Regions from separate parts of the Paracoccus sp. TD-10 genome, predicted to be linked through region 2. Evidence: riboswitches for the same ligand, from Rfam matches in the RefSeq annotation. Region 2 holds a riboswitch; the other holds the start of a gene.

Region 1 (7,461 bases), on a different replicon from region 2:
TGGCGCAGAAGATCGGCCTGGGGCAGCTGTTCATCGACCTGGCCACCGCGCTGACCGGCCGCTTCGCCGGCGGGCCGGCCAAGGTCTCGGTGGTGTCCTCGGCCATGCTGGGCACGATCTCGGGCTCGTCGATCGCCAATACCGTGACCACCGGGGCGCTGACCATCCCGGCGATGATCAAGATCGGCTTCAAGCGCCATTTCGCCGCCGCGGTCGAGGCCGCCTCCTCGACCGGCGGGCAGATCACGCCGCCGGTGATGGGCGCCGTCGCCTTCCTGATGGTCGAATACCTGGGCATCCCCCTGCGCACCATCCTGATCGCCGCCGTGGTGCCCGCCTTCATGCATTTCTTCGGCGTGCTGGTCCAGGTCCACCTGGAAGCCAAGCGGCTGGGCATCCGCGGCCTGCGCGCCGAGGAGCTGCCCAAGGCCGGCAAGGTGCTGCGCGAGGGCTGGCTGTCGGTCTTTCCGCTGGTCCTGCTGGTCTGGATGCTGATGTCGGGCCGCACGCCCTTCCTGTCGGCCTTCTGGGCCATCACCGCCTGCATGGCGGTTTATCTGATCCAGCGGGTGATGGCGTCGGGCGCCATCGAGGGCGTCAAGGAAACCGCCGCCGGCATCTATGAGGGCTTCGTCGCCGGCGCCCGGCAATCGCTGGCCGTGACCGCGGCCGCGGCGCTGGTCGGGGTGGTGATCGGCGTCGTGACCCTGACCGGCGTCGGCTTCAAGATCGCCTTCATGGTCACCAGCGTGGCGCAGGACTGGGCCACCTCCTTCCATGGCCTGCTGGCGGTGCTGCCCTTCGAGCTGCTCAGCATCCAGACGCTGACGCTGCTGTTCACGCTGCTGATGACCGCGGTGGTCTGCGTGCTGATGGGCTGCGGCGTGCCGACGACGGCGAATTACATCATCATGGTCGCCGTCGCCGCGCCGGTGCTGGGCATGATGAATATCGAGCCGCTGGTGGCGCATTTCTTCGTGTTCTATTTCGGCGTGCTGGCCGACGTGACCCCGCCGGTGGCACTGGCCGCCTATGCCGGGGCCGGGATCGCCGGGGCCAACGGCTTCAAGGCCGGCAACACCGCCTTCCGGCTGTCCATGGGCAAGGCGATGGTGCCTTTCGTCTTCGTCTTCTCGCCCTCGCTCTTGCTGGTCACGCAATCCTTCACCCTGCCCGATTTCCTGCTGGCCTTTTCGGGCGCCGTGCTGGGCATCATCGCGTTGTCGGCCGCGATCACCAACTGGATGCTGGGGCCCTTGCTGCTGGTCGAGCGGATGCTGCTGCCCGCCGCGGCACTGATGATGATCGCACCCGAAATCGTTTCCACCGCCATCGGCGCCGCGATCCTCGGCATGGTGCTGCTGCGGCAGTATCTCGCCGGGCGCTCCGGCCCCACCCCGGAACCGGCCGGGTAAGCGGCGCAATAGGCCGCGGGGCACCCCGATCCGCCGCAAGGCACCAGGGCCGGCATGGACGGTCTGCCGGTCCTGGTCGCCGCCGCGCCGCTGTCCCCAGATCAGGCAGGGCATTTCCAGCGGGCGCCTTGCGGCGCCTGCTGACAAGCACGCCGAGCCTAGGTCGATCCCAGATGACGCAACCCGTGCGTCACATCCGCACGGACGGCAAGCCGCAGCCCCGGCTCGTCCCCGGCCCGCAGCGAGGCCAGGATCATGCGGTGATGGCGCGGCGGCTCATTGCGCTTCATCCGGCCGTAAAGCGCCCGCATGGTCGGGCCGAGCTGCAGCCAGACCGTCTCGACGATGGCCAGCATCGCCGGGGCCTGGGCGCGCAGGTAAAGCAGGCGGTGGAACTCCAGGTTGGTGCGGATATAGCCCACGGCATCGTGACGCTCGGCCGCCTCGCCGATGGCGGCGTTGATGACGGCCATGCGCTCGATCAGGGCCTGGTGGGCGCGCGGCAGGGCGCGGGCGGCCAGCTCCGGCTCGATCAGCCCGCGCAGCGCGGCAAGCTCCTCGATCCGCTCAACCGACAGTTCCGGCGTCGCGATCCGCCCCGAGGAGGACAGCGACAGCGCCCCCTCGGCCACCAGCCGCCGCACCGCCTCGCGCGCCGGGGTCATCGAGACGCGATGCTCGGCGGCGATGCCGCGCAGGGTCAGCGGCAGGCCGGGCGGCAATTCGCCCAGCATGATGCGCTGGCGCAGGTTGCGATAAAGCCGCTCATGGGCCGAACTTTCCGAGGTTCGCGAAGCTGTCATGCGCCATCTGTGATCACAAATCCGGGCGCCGTCAAGCCGCCCCGATCAGGGACGAAAGCGCCATGCCAGCAGTTCATGCCCGTGCCGGCGCAGCCAGTCGCGATGGCGCGCATAATCGGGCATCAGCCGGCCGGTCGCGGCCCAGAAGGCGGGCGAATGGTCCATGTGCAGCAGATGGGCCACCTCATGCGCGGCGACATAGTCCAGCACCTCGGGCGGCGCCATGGCCAGCCGCCAGGAAAACATCAGCCGCCCGTCATGGGTACAGCTGCCCCAGCGCGAGCGCGTATCGCGCAGCGCCAGCGCCCGGAAGCCGCGCCCCAGGGCCGCGGCATGGCGGTCGCAGGCCGCGATCAGCCGCGCCTGGGCCAGCTGCTTCAGCCAGACCTCGACCAGCAGGCCCGCGGGGCGACGCTGCGGCACGAGCAACAGCGCGTCCGACAGCTCGACCCGGCGCCCGTCATGGGGCACGATCCGGCGCGGGCGCCCCTCGACCGGCAGCAGGGCGCCATGTTCCACGGCGCAAAGCGGCCGCATCCCGGCGCGGGTCTGGCGCAGCCATTCGGTCCGCGATTCGGCAAAGGCGCGGCCGTCCGACAGGCTGGCGCGGCTGGGCAGGGTCAGCACCACCTCGCCCCCCGCGCGCACCACGCGCAGGGTCATGCGCCGCGCCCTGGCCGAGCGCCGCAGCGTCACCGGGATGTCGCCACCGACCAGAATCCTGTCCATCCGTTCCCCCATCTTGCGAAGGGCCGTGCCTCTGCCCATCTTTCCCCCGCACCACCGGCCGCCCGCAAGGGGGAAAAGGCTTTGACAGCCTGCCCCGGCTGTGGCAGGGGACAGCGGATTTAGCTGAACGCGGCAGAAAGAGAACACCATGCCCAAAGAGGAATGGGGCACGAAACGCCTTTGCCCCCATTGCGCGACGCGCTTTTACGACCTGATGAACGATCCGATGACCTGCCCGGCCTGCGGCGCGGAATTTACCGTGGAAAGCCTGACCAACGGCCGCTCGCGCTCGCTGATCTCGGAAAAGACCGCTTCGCGTGACACGGACCAGACAGATCTGGCCGATGACGAGGATCTGGACGATGACGCCGATACCGGCGATCTGGACGACGATCTGCTGGACGATGACGATGACGGCGACATGTCGCTGGACGACATCGCCGACGTGCCGGACAATGACGACGAATAACCCCCTTTCCTGACCAACCCAGGCCCCGGAGCGCGACCGCGCCGCCGGGGCCTTTTTTTCATGGCAAGGACGATGCGGACCATCGACAGACAGGCCATGCGCGCCATCCTGCTGACCCCGCAGGACCGGGTGTTGCTGATGCGGGTCGATTACGGTGGCGGCGACTGGTGGATCACCCCCGGCGGCGGCGCGGAACCGGGCGAGACGCCGGAACAGACCCTGCGCCGCGAACTGGCCGAGGAACTGGGGTTCGCCCTGCCCGCCCTGGGCCCGCTGGTCTGGCGCCGCCGCGTGGCGATGACGCTGCACCAGCGGCGCTGGCGGCAAGCCGAGGATTATTTCCTGATCGAGACCGCCGCTTTCACCCCGGCGGTCCAGGACGCCCCCGAGGCCGGCACCATCCGCGAATTTCGCTGGTGGAGCCTTGACGAGATGCGCCACACATCCGAGCGGCTGGCCCCGGCCGGACTTGCGCGCATCGTGCTGGACTATCGCGCAAGCGGGCCGCCCGGCAGCCCGCCCGACATCGAAATCATCGAGGACTGACGGCTAAACTGCATAGGCATCGTCGAAAAATGCCAGTTCCAGCGTGACCGCGCGGCGGAAGAAATCCCGCGCCTGCTCTGCGGCCTCGGGTCCGGCGCGGTCGAACTCATCCCGCAGGAAGCCCACGAAATCGCGAAAGAACGGGTTGTCATGCAGCGTGATCCAATCGGCGTGGACGAAATTCTCGGGCAGCGGCTTGGGCGCGCGCATGGCCCAGTCGAGATAAAGCCCCTCGGCCACGTTCAGCACCGCCAGCACGGCGGGATAGGCACGCGTCGCCGCCGCCTCGCGCATCAGCGCCTGGAATCCCGCCATGGGCGCGCTGTCGGGAATGGCGGCACGGTCCGCCTCGCCCACGCCGAGCGCGGCGAAGGCGCGCAGGAAATAGTCGTTCTCCTCGCCCGAGACCATGCCGGCGAAGCGCCCGAAGCGCAGCCGCGATTCGAAGCGGTCGGCCGAGGCGATGGCCGCGCCCAGAAGCGTCAGGAAGGCGTCGAGGAAACGGTGGTCCTGCACCAGGTAGCGCGCCATCACCGCATCCGCGATGCTGCCGTCGCACAGTTCGCGCACGAAGCGGTGGCCGACGGCGGCGGACCATTCCGTCGCACATTCCCGGCGCAGGGTTTCGAAGAAGCTTTCGGTCATCATGCCCTCATGGCTGGGGCAAGGCCGTCGCTGCGGGCGGCCTTGCGGTTAAGGCCGGCAAAAGGCAGGTCGATCATTCCCATTCCTCCGCCGGCATGATCCGGGTCAGGTTCGAAGGGTCACCGCGCCGCCCGTCGCCAGGTTGCGTAAGGCCAGCGGTTTCTCAGCCCCTTGCCGGGGCTCCCCTTGGTGGCGCCAGACTAGCGCGGAGGGCGGCGGCTGTCACCTCCCGCAGGGCGCGGCGGGCATCGTTCCGCCCACAGAATCGTGAGCCGCGAAATGCGTGGCTGGCCGGGCCCGAGGCGGCATTCCAGCTTGCAGCCGGGGGCCAGATGTTATCTCGTTACGGCAGGGCGGGCACTACCCCGTCCCCTGCCAGGATCGGGACCATGACGACAGGCGAAATGCCGAAACCCACGACCGCGACAGAGCTGAACGATCCCGCCGCACCGCGGCAGAGCCCGAAACAGGTCGGGCTGCGGCTGCACCGGCCTCCCCTGCTGACCAATATCTCGGCCGCGCGCTGGCTGCTGCTGGCCATCGTGGCGGCCTCGATCTATTTCTTCCACGGCTTCCTGGTGCCGGTGCTGGCGGCCATGGTGATCGCGCTGGCCAGCTGGCCCCTGCGCGAACGCGCGGCCCATCAGCTGAACCTGGGCCGCACCGGCGCGGCGACGCTGCTGGTGCTGGTGTTGGTCTGCTTCCTGCTGATCCCCATCGCCATGGCACTGATCTATGCCTTCCGCGAACTGCGCGACTGGATCAACTGGGCCATCCTGATCAACAGCTCGGGCGCGCCGACGCCGGGCTGGATGGTCGAACTGCCGCAGGTCGGCGACTGGCTGGACGAGAACTGGCAGACCTATATCGGCCGACCCGGCGGCATCAGCGAGATCGTGCAGCTGGTCAGCGGCTCGAATATCGGCGCGATCTATCGCGGCGCGGTGACGGCGGGAACGCTGGCCTTTCACCTGGCGCTGACCCTGCTGTTCATGCTGATCACGCTGTTCGTGCTGTATCGCGACGGCGACAAGATCGTGGCGCAGATCGACCAGGTCGGCCGCCGCATCCTGCCCGACCGCTGGAGCCGGCTGTCCCGCGTCGTGCCGGCCACCATCAGCTCGACCGTGACCGGCATGACGCTGATCGCCATCGGCGAGGGGGTGATCCTGGGCGTCGCCTATTGGCTGGCCGGCGTGCCCTCGCCGGTGACCTTCGGGGTCATCACCGGCTTCATGGCGCTGATCCCCGGCGGGGCGCCGCTGTCCTTCACCCTGGTCTCGGCCTATCTGGTGGCCAGCGGCTCGCCCGTCGAGGGGGCGGCGCTGTTCATCTGGGGCACCTGCGAGCTGTTCGTGGTGGACAAGACCATCCGCCCGGTCCTGGTCGGCGGCCCGGTCAAGCTGCCGTTCCTGCCCACGTTTTTCGGCCTGATCGGCGGGGTCAAGACCATGGGCATCGTCGGGCTGTTCGTCGGCCCGGTGCTGATGGCGCTGCTGGTCTCGATCTGGCGGGAATGGCAGCGCGAACTTTCCGAAGAGGAACAGCGCCAGGACAGCAAGCTCATCGGGCTGGAGTGACCGGCGCCTGAATGAAAGGCGGGACATGAAAAAGGCGGGACGTGGATGCGTCCCGCCTTTCCTTTTGTGCCGTTCGTTACGCGGATCAGTCGGCCGAGGCCGGCGGCACCACCGGCTCTTCCTGCGGCGGGCTGGCCAGCGATTCCGGCAGCGGCGTCAGCGTCACGCCGGCGCCGGCGCCCAGCGGTTCGCCCTCGCGATTGGTCTCGGTCGGGGCGACCGCCTCGCCCGGTGCCAGCGCGCCCTGGGTCTCGGTCTCGTCCGATGCGGCAGGGGTGGAGGCCGGCCGGGGCACCGGCACCGGATTGGCCCGGTCCGCGCCGTCATTGCGCAGGTAGTCGAAGAACTCGCCCTGCGGCTGGATCACCAGCGAGCTGTTCTCGCCCTTCAGCGCCCGCTCATAGGAGGTCATCGAGCGGGTGAAGGCAAAGAACTCGGGATCGCGGCCGAAAGCCTCGGCATAGATGGCGTTGCGGCGGGCATCGGCCTCGCCGCGCACCACCTCGGCACGCTTGCGCGCCTCGGAGGTCAGCTCGACCACGGTGCGGTCGGCAGCGGCGCGGACGCGCTGCGCGGCCTCGCCACCGCGGGCGATCTCGTCGGCGGCCTCGCGCTCGCGTTCGGCCCGCATCCGGGCATAGGTCGCGGTCAGGTTCTGCTCGGGCAGGTCGGTCCGGGTCAGGCGCACGTCGATGACCCGGATGCCCAGGTCGCGGGCGTCGTCACGCGCCAGGTCGCGGATGCGGTTCATCAGCGGCGTGCGGTCGTCCGACAGCACCGTGGTCGAGGGTACCGAGCCCAGCACCTGCCGGATCGCGTTGGTCACGATCGGCTCCAGCCGGCGCTGCGCGAATTCGATGCCGCCGGCGCCCACGGCGCGGCGGAACTGCACCACGTCGGTGATCTGCCAGCGCGCGAAGGCATCGACCACCAGGCGGCGGTCGTCCAGCGGCGTGACCTCCATCGGCGGGGTCGGCAGACCGAGGATGCGGGCATCGTATTTCACCACGTTGTCCAGGAAGGGCACCTTGATGCCCAGGCCCGGTTCCTCGCGCACCTCGACCACCTCGCCGAAGCGCAGGACAAGGGCCTTTTCGCGCACGTCGACGATATAGAGCGCCGAGATCACCAGGACCGCGACCACGACCAGGAAGGGCAGCGCCAGAAGCGAGATTGCACGGTTCATCACTGGTTCCCCCCGCCGGTATTGGTGTTGCCGGAGCCCGAGGCCCCGCTGCGCAGCTGATCCAGCGGCAGATAGGGCACCACGCCCT
Region 2 (7,461 bases):
AGCACCGCCCCCAAAGGCCGGTCAGTAGTTCGACTGGACCTGCACGCAGCTGTTGGTCTGCGTGTTGAACATGCCGCATTGCTTGCCCGGCCAGTCGGCATCCAGCACGGCGGATTCGGGCAGGTAGTCGGTCCAGGCGTCGCCGGGCACCGGATCGGTCTGGCTGACGATGTCGAACTGGCCGTCGGCGCGGATCTCGCCGATCAGCACCGGCTTGGTCAGGTGGTGGTTGGGCAGGACCGTCGCGGTGCCGCCGGTCAGGTTCGGCACCTCGATGCCGACGATGGCGTCAAGCACCGGATCGACATCGGTGGTGCCGGCCTTTTCGACCGCCGCGACCCAGGCGCTGAAGCCGATCATCGTCGCCTCCATCGGGTCGTTGGTCACGCGCTTGTCGTCGCCGATGAACTTGTGCCATTCCTCGATGAAGGCGGCGTTTTCCGGCGTGTCGGCGGATTGGAAATAGTTCCAGGCGGCCAGATGCCCGACCAGGTTCGCGGTATCCAGGCCGGAAAGCTCTTCCTCGCCGACCGAGAAGGCGATGACCGGAATGTCCTCGGCCGAGACGCCTGCCGCCGCCAGCTCCTTGTAGAAGCCGACATTGGCATCGCCGTTGATGGTCGAGACGACGCCGACCTTCTTGCCGTCCGCACCAAGCGCCACCACGTCCGCGACGATCTTGGACCAGTCCGAATGCCCGAAAGGGGTATAGTTGACGAAGATGTCTGCCGCGGCGACGCCCTTGTCCTTCAGATAGGCGTCAAGGATGTTGTTCGTGGTACGCGGATAGACGTAATCGGTGCCCAGGAGCGCCCATTTCTCGACGCCCAGTTCCTCCATCATGTAATCGACCGCCGGGATCGCCTGCTGGTTCGGGGCGGCGCCGGTATAGATGACGTTCTTCGAGCTTTCCTCGCCCTCGTATTGCACGGGATAGAACATCAGCCCGTTGAGTTCCTCCAGCACCGGCAGCACGGATTTGCGGGAAACCGAGGTCCAGGCGCCGAAGATCACGTCCACATCGCTGACGGTCAGCAGTTCGCGCGCCTTTTCGGCGAACAGCGGCCAGTCCGAGGCCGGATCGACCACCACGGCCTCCAGCGGGCGGCCCAGCAGCCCGCCCCTGGCGTTCTGGCGCTCGACCATCATCAGGACGGTGTCCTTCAGCGTGGTTTCCGAAATCGCCATCGTGCCCGAAAGCGAATGCAGCACGCCGATCTTGATCGGCTCGCCTTCCTGCGCCTGCGCGATGCCCGCAAGCCCGGTCGAAATGGCCAGAGCGGCGGCTGCGCCGATGATCCTGTTCATCCCTGTATCCCTTCCCTCTATCCTTCCAGTGGTTCAGGGGCACTAGAGGGCATCGGCCGCGCGCCACCAATCCTCATGCCGCGCCGTCGCGTCGGCCGGCATGGTCTGACGGATTTTCAGCCGGTTTTTCCGGGAACGGCCCATGAAACAGGCAGATCCTCGACCCCGGTGCCGGGCCGGGGTTCCGGGCCTGCCGCCCCATGCTGCGGGCCCGTCGGCTGTTTCGGGAGAAAATCTGCGCCGCCGCATCGCCAACTCGACTTGCGGCCGGCAGGTCGATATGATTGCGCTAACAGAGATGTTTGTGGAGAGCCTGCATGGATAATCGCGCCGATCTGGCCTTGGTCGCGCATGACGGCAAGAAGGACGACCTGATCGCCTGGGTCGAGAACCGGATCGACCGGCTTCGTCCCCTGTCGCTGATCGCTACCGGTACCACCGGGGCGCGGATCCATGCCGCGACCGGGCTCGAAGTGGGCCGACTGCTCAGCGGACCGCTGGGCGGCGACGCGCAGCTTGGGGCGATGATCTCCGAAGGGCGGCTGAAGAACCTGATCTTCTTCATCGATCCGCTGTCGGCCCTGCCCCATGACGTTGACGTGAAGTCGCTGCTGCGGCTGGCGATCCTCTACGACGTGCGTCTTGCCGTGAACAGCAAAAGCGCGGATGCCGTCCTGGCGGCGCTTGCAGCGGAATAGCCGCTGATCCGATCCCGGGCGCGGCGTTTCCGCCGGGCGATCTCTGCCGCCCGACGGGGTGCGGTGCCACGGGCTCGGGAAGCGGTCCAAGCGACCAGTTTCCTCGACGGGGGCCGCCGCCGGCGGCCCTCCCCCTCCATCATCCTGCCCAAGGGCAGGTCAGACCCCCTCGCGCACGGGCATGTAGAGGTCGCCCCCCTCGCGGTATTTCTGTGCCATGGCGGCCATGCCCTCCTTTTGCGCCTCGGCGCGGATGTCGTGGGAAATCCGCATCGAGCAGAATTTCGGCCCGCACATCGAGCAGAAATGCGCGAGCTTGTGCGCCTCCTTCGGCATGGTCTCGTCGTGGAAGGCCCGCGCCGTCTCGGGGTCGAGCGAGAGGTGGAACTGGTCTTCCCAGCGGAACTCGAACCGGGCGCGCGACAGGGCGTCGTCGCGGATCTTCGCCGCCGGATGGCCCTTGGCCAGGTCGGCGGCATGGGCGGCGATCTTGTAGGTGATGACGCCGGTCTTCACGTCATCGCGGTCGGGCAGGCCCAGATGTTCCTTGGGCGTGACATAGCACAGCATCGCCGTGCCGAACCAGCCGATCATCGCCGCGCCGATGCCGCTGGTGATGTGGTCGTAACCCGGCGCGATGTCGGTGGTCAGCGGCCCGAGGGTGTAGAACGGCGCCTCGCCGCAGATCTCCAGCTGCTTGTCCATGTTCTCCTTGATCTTGTGCATGGGCACATGGCCTGGGCCCTCGATGATCACCTGGCAATCTCTGGCCCAGGCGATCTTCGTCAGCTCGCCCAGGGTTTCCAGTTCGGCGAATTGCGCCGCATCGTTGGCATCGGCGATGGAGCCGGGCCGCAGCCCGTCGCCAAGGCTGAAGCTGACGTCATAGGCGCGCATGATGTCGCAGATCTCCTCGAAATGCTCGTAGAGGAAGCTTTCGCGGTGATGATGCAGGCACCATTTCGCCATGATCGAGCCGCCGCGCGACACGATCCCGGTGACGCGGTCCACCGTCAGCGGGATGTGGCGCAGCCGCACCCCGGCATGGATGGTGAAATAATCGACGCCCTGTTCGGCCTGCTCGATCAGCGTGTCGCGAAAGACTTCCCATGTCAGGTCTTCGGCCACGCCGCCGACCTTTTCCAGCGCCTGATAGATCGGCACGGTGCCGATGGGCACGGGCGAATTGCGGATGATCCATTCGCGGATGTTGTGGATGTTGCGGCCCGTGGACAGGTCCATCACCGTGTCCGCGCCCCAGCGCGTCGCCCAGACCATCTTGTCCACCTCCTCGGCCATGGACGAGGTGACGGCGGAATTGCCGATATTGGCGTTGATCTTGACCAGGAAATTGCGGCCGATGATCATCGGCTCGGCCTCGGGGTGGTTGATATTGGCCGGGATGACCGCCCGCCCGCGCGCCACCTCGTCGCGCACGAACTCGGGCGTGACGAAATCGGGGATCGCGGCGCCGAAATCCTGCCCGTCGCGGGCCAGCGCCTCTTTCGCGGCCTTGCGGCCCAGGTTTTCGCGGATGGCGACGAACTCCATTTCCGGCGTGACGATGCCCGCGCGGGCATAGGCCAGCTGGGTGACGGCGCTCCCGTCCCGCGCCCGCAAGGGCCGGTGCCGGACGGGAAATTCCGGCGTCAGCCGGTCGCCGGCGACGAAGCCGTTATCCTCGGGCTTCACATGCCGGCCCTGATAGGCCTCGACATCGCCACGCGCCGCGATCCAACCGTCCCGCAGGCGCGGCAGGCCCCGTTCGATGGCGATCTCGGCGGCGGGATCGGTATAGGGCCCCGAGGAATCATAGACCGTCACCGGCGGTTCCGCGGCACTTGGATGCAAGGCGATCTCGCGCATGGGCACGCGAATGTCGGGATGAAGCACGCCGGGCTTGAACACCTTGGTCGAGGCGGGCAGCGGTCCGGTCGTGACCGTCAGGGTTTCTTTGGATGTCATGTCGAGGCTCCTCGCGTCGCAGCATTGGAGACCCAGCACTGACGGGAAGGAAAAGGATGCCCCATTGGTCGCAACGACCGGCAAGGCATCCGCACCGTCCCTACGCCAGCATGAACTGGATCAGGTTCATAGGGTCCCTGCGCTGCCTCGCGGCCCAGCAGTATCTCAGCCCCTTGTCGGGACACCCCTGGTGAGATGCGCAGCATGCGAAGCGGGGCCGGGGATGTCAATAACCAGAGCGGGCGTTTCCTTTACGCGCCGCCGCGCCCGCGGGCGGGCCGCGCCGGCAACGGCCTCGCCCCGCCGGTCCCGGCGGCGAATTTCGCCGGCGATCACGGCCTGATGCCTTTGGGGCAGCGGGCCAGGGCGGGCCAGGCGGCAGGGTCCGGGAAGCCGGCGCCTCGCCACGCTCCCGGCGACCGGGCGCACCGGTTGAAGGCCGTCGCAGCCGCGGCATTCGCCCTGCGGGGGCGTGCTGAAACGGGCGGCGCTTCCGACCGCTCGATCTGCTCGGAACGCCGCGGCCCGCTGCATGTCGTTGCTGTCCGGGCAACGCGATGTTCCAGTTCGCGGGCTGGTCGATCCTTCACGAAGATTTCATAGTCCGACAAAAACCGCCACAACAGAGAGGAAATCCCATGCGGGAAACCCCTGCCTTCAGCCCTGGAACCTGGGCGTTGCACGGCCTGGTGCTTATCATCGTCTGCATCGCCGAGGCGATCGGCGTCCTGAGGCTGCCCATCGGCATCGCTGCCATCATCCTGCTGCCGATGCTTTATGCCTTTGCCATGGGCATCGTGCTGAATCCGAACATCACCCGCGCGACGAGGCGGTTGCTGACGCCCGGCGTGCAGAAATTCGCCGGCGGCATGATCACCATCGCGATCACCCCCTTCGTCGCCAAGTTCGGCACGACGGTCGGCCCCCAGATCCAGGCCATCATCGACGCCGGCCCCGCCCTGATCCTGCAAGAGATCGGCAACCTCGGCACCATCGCCATCGCCTTTCCCGTCGCCGTCTTCCTGCTGCGGATGGGACGCGAGACCATTGGCGCGGTCTATTCCATCGACCGAGAGCCGAACCTGGCCCTGATCGCCGAGAAATACGGCCTCGACAGTCCCGAAGGCGCGGGCGTCATGGGCGTCTATGCCACCGGCACGCTCATCGGCACCTTCGTCTTCGCCATCATGCCGCCCTTGATCCATGCGCTTGGCCTTTTCGACGTCCGCGCCCTGGCCATGTCCTGCGGCGTCGGGTCGGGATCCATGCTGGCGGCCTGCACGGGCGCCCTCGTCAATGTCGTTCCCGAGCAGAAGGATCTGATCCTTGGCCTGGCGGGTGCCTCGAACGTGCTGACCTATGCCACCGGGCTTTATGTCGGCATGTTCGTCGCCCTGCCGCTGACCGAATGGCTGTTCCGCAAGGCCCGGCCCGAGCTTTACAACCAGGGATGAGATCATGAGCAAGACCGCTGACAACCTGCCCCTGGGCAATGAGGAACTGGACGAGCGCCGGATTCGCATCGGCGAAACCGCGATCCTGCTGCTGATCGCCTGCGTCATCGGCACGATCTCGAACTATGTCTCGACCGGCATCGGCGCGCTCGAAGCCCTGCCGGGGATGGGCTTCCTGTATCTCTGCTCGGTCGTCGGGCTGATGCTGGCCCGGTTCGTGCCGTTTTACCTGCCGGCCGTCGCCTGGGTGTCGCTGATCGCCATCGTCGCCACGATCCCCGGCGTTCCCGGTTCGGGCTGGGTGGTGCAACAGGCCGACAAGATCAACTTCCTGTCGCTGGCCACGCCGGCCCTGGCCTATGGCGGTCTTGCGCTGTCGGCCAAGGAGTTCGACATCGCCAGGCGCTCGGGCTGGAAGATCGTCATCGTCGCCATCTGCGTCATGCTGGGCACCTATCTGGGCTCGGTGGTGATCGCCGACCTGGCGCTGAGGTTCTTCTGATGCGCGACCTGCCGGCACAGGTGGTGGCCGATGCGATCGATTGGCGCAGGCAGTTGCACCGCAATCCCGAACTGGGGTTCCAGGAACACGAGACCGCCGGCTTCATCGCCGGGCAGCTTGCCGGTTTCGGCTATGAGGTCCGGCGCGGCATCGGCCGGACCGGGGTGGTCGGCAGCCTGACCAAAGGCAATGGCAACCGCGCCATCGGCATTCGCGCCGATATCGACGCCCTGCCGATCACCGAGACCAGCGGCGCCGAATGGGCCTCGGGCAATCCCGGCCGGGCGCATGCCTGCGGCCATGACGGCCATACGGCGGTGGCGCTGGCCGCCGCCCGCCTACTGGCCGATACGCCTTTCGAGGGCACGCTCCGCTTCATCTTCCAGCCCGCCGAGGAGAACGAGGGCGGCGGGCGGGCCATGGTCGAGGACGGGCTGTTCCGCGACTGCCCGGTCGATGCGGTCTATGCGCTGCACAACTGGCCCGGCCTGCCGCTCGGCACGCTGGTTGCGCGCGACCGCGAGATGATGGCGGCCTTCGGCACCTTCGAGATCCGGCTTGCCGGCAAGGGGGCGCATGGCGCCATGCCGCACGAGGGGGCGGATACGCTGCTCGCCGCCTCGCAGCTGGTGTCGGCACTGCAATCCATCGCGGCGCGCAATGTCAGCCCGCTGGACAGCGCGGTCGTGTCGGTGACGCAGATCCATGGCGGCGATGCCTGGAACGTCCTGCCGGAAACCGCCGTCATCCGCGGCACGACCCGCTGGTTCGATCCGGCGGTCGGCGACCTGATCGAGGCGCGGCTGCGCAAGCTGGCCGCATCGGTCGCCGAAGGGTTCGGCTGCACGGCCGAGATCGTCTATGAACGGCGCTATCCCTCGACCCTGAACACGCCCGAGAACGCCGCCCTGGTGCGCAAGGTCGCGGCGGCGGGCGGGCTTTCGGTCGTCGACGCCCCGCCCAGCATGGCGGCCGAGGATTTCGCCTTCATGCTGAACGAGCTGCCCGGCTGCTATTTCTGGATGGGCGCGGGCCGCGAGGCCGGCGACAATCCCGGCCTGCATTCGCCGCGCTTCGATTTCAACGATGCGCTGATCCCGCTGGCCGTCGGCTTCTGGCTGGACCTGGCGGCGGCCGAGCTTCGCGCGCCTTGACTCGCGAGGCGGACGGTCCTCATCGTGAGGCGATGATGACCCTCGACCGCCGCGACATCCGCATCTATCTGGCCGTGCATCGCCATGGCTCGATCCGCGCCGCCAGCGACCAGCTTGGGCTGGCGCCCTCGGTGGTGTCGCGCCAGATCGCCGATATCGAGGCGCAGCTGGGCGTGACCCTGTTCGAGCGCAGCTCGAAAGGCGTGCGCCTGACCGATGCCGGCAACCTGGTGCTGGAACATGCCCGCCACGTCGTCGAGGAGGCGGGCTTCCTTCAGGAACAGCTTGCCGATCTGCGCGGCATCCAGCAGCGCAACATCCGCATCCATTGCGGCGAGGGGTTCCTGGCGGATTTCATCCGGAATGGCCTGGCCGGATTC

What was found. Region 2 has a riboswitch for thiamine pyrophosphate ahead of thiC (phosphomethylpyrimidine synthase ThiC). Riboswitches for the same ligand answer to the same signal wherever they lie in the genome.
Region 1: it holds a riboswitch for thiamine pyrophosphate, as region 2 does, so the genes downstream of both, ACNKFW_RS13140 (TenA family protein) here and thiC (phosphomethylpyrimidine synthase ThiC) in region 2, are expected to answer to the same signal.

What each region holds. Positions count from the first base shown of each region.
Region 1 is NZ_CP182419.1:439,530-446,990, reverse strand. It holds gene ACNKFW_RS13165 (TRAP transporter permease) at 1-1,415, shown strand, start outside; gene ACNKFW_RS13160 (GntR family transcriptional regulator) at 1,574-2,218, opposite strand; gene ACNKFW_RS13155 (M48 family metallopeptidase) at 2,264-2,947, opposite strand; gene ACNKFW_RS13150 (TIGR02300 family protein) at 3,096-3,416, shown strand; gene ACNKFW_RS13145 (NUDIX hydrolase) at 3,489-3,962, shown strand; gene ACNKFW_RS13140 (TenA family protein) at 3,966-4,607, opposite strand; TPP riboswitch at 4,673-4,804, opposite strand; gene ACNKFW_RS13135 (AI-2E family transporter) at 4,997-6,187, shown strand; gene hflC (protease modulator HflC) at 6,273-7,373, opposite strand; gene hflK (FtsH protease activity modulator HflK) at 7,373-7,461, opposite strand, start outside.
Region 2 is NZ_CP182418.1:273,283-280,743, forward strand. It holds gene urtA (urea ABC transporter substrate-binding protein) at 22-1,308, opposite strand; gene ACNKFW_RS01385 (methylglyoxal synthase) at 1,626-2,006, shown strand; gene thiC (phosphomethylpyrimidine synthase ThiC) at 2,166-3,971, opposite strand; TPP riboswitch at 4,051-4,170, opposite strand; gene ACNKFW_RS01395 (DUF3100 domain-containing protein) at 4,610-5,425, shown strand; gene ACNKFW_RS01400 (hypothetical protein) at 5,430-5,927, shown strand; gene ACNKFW_RS01405 (M20 aminoacylase family protein) at 5,927-7,081, shown strand; gene ACNKFW_RS01410 (LysR family transcriptional regulator) at 7,114-7,461, shown strand, end outside.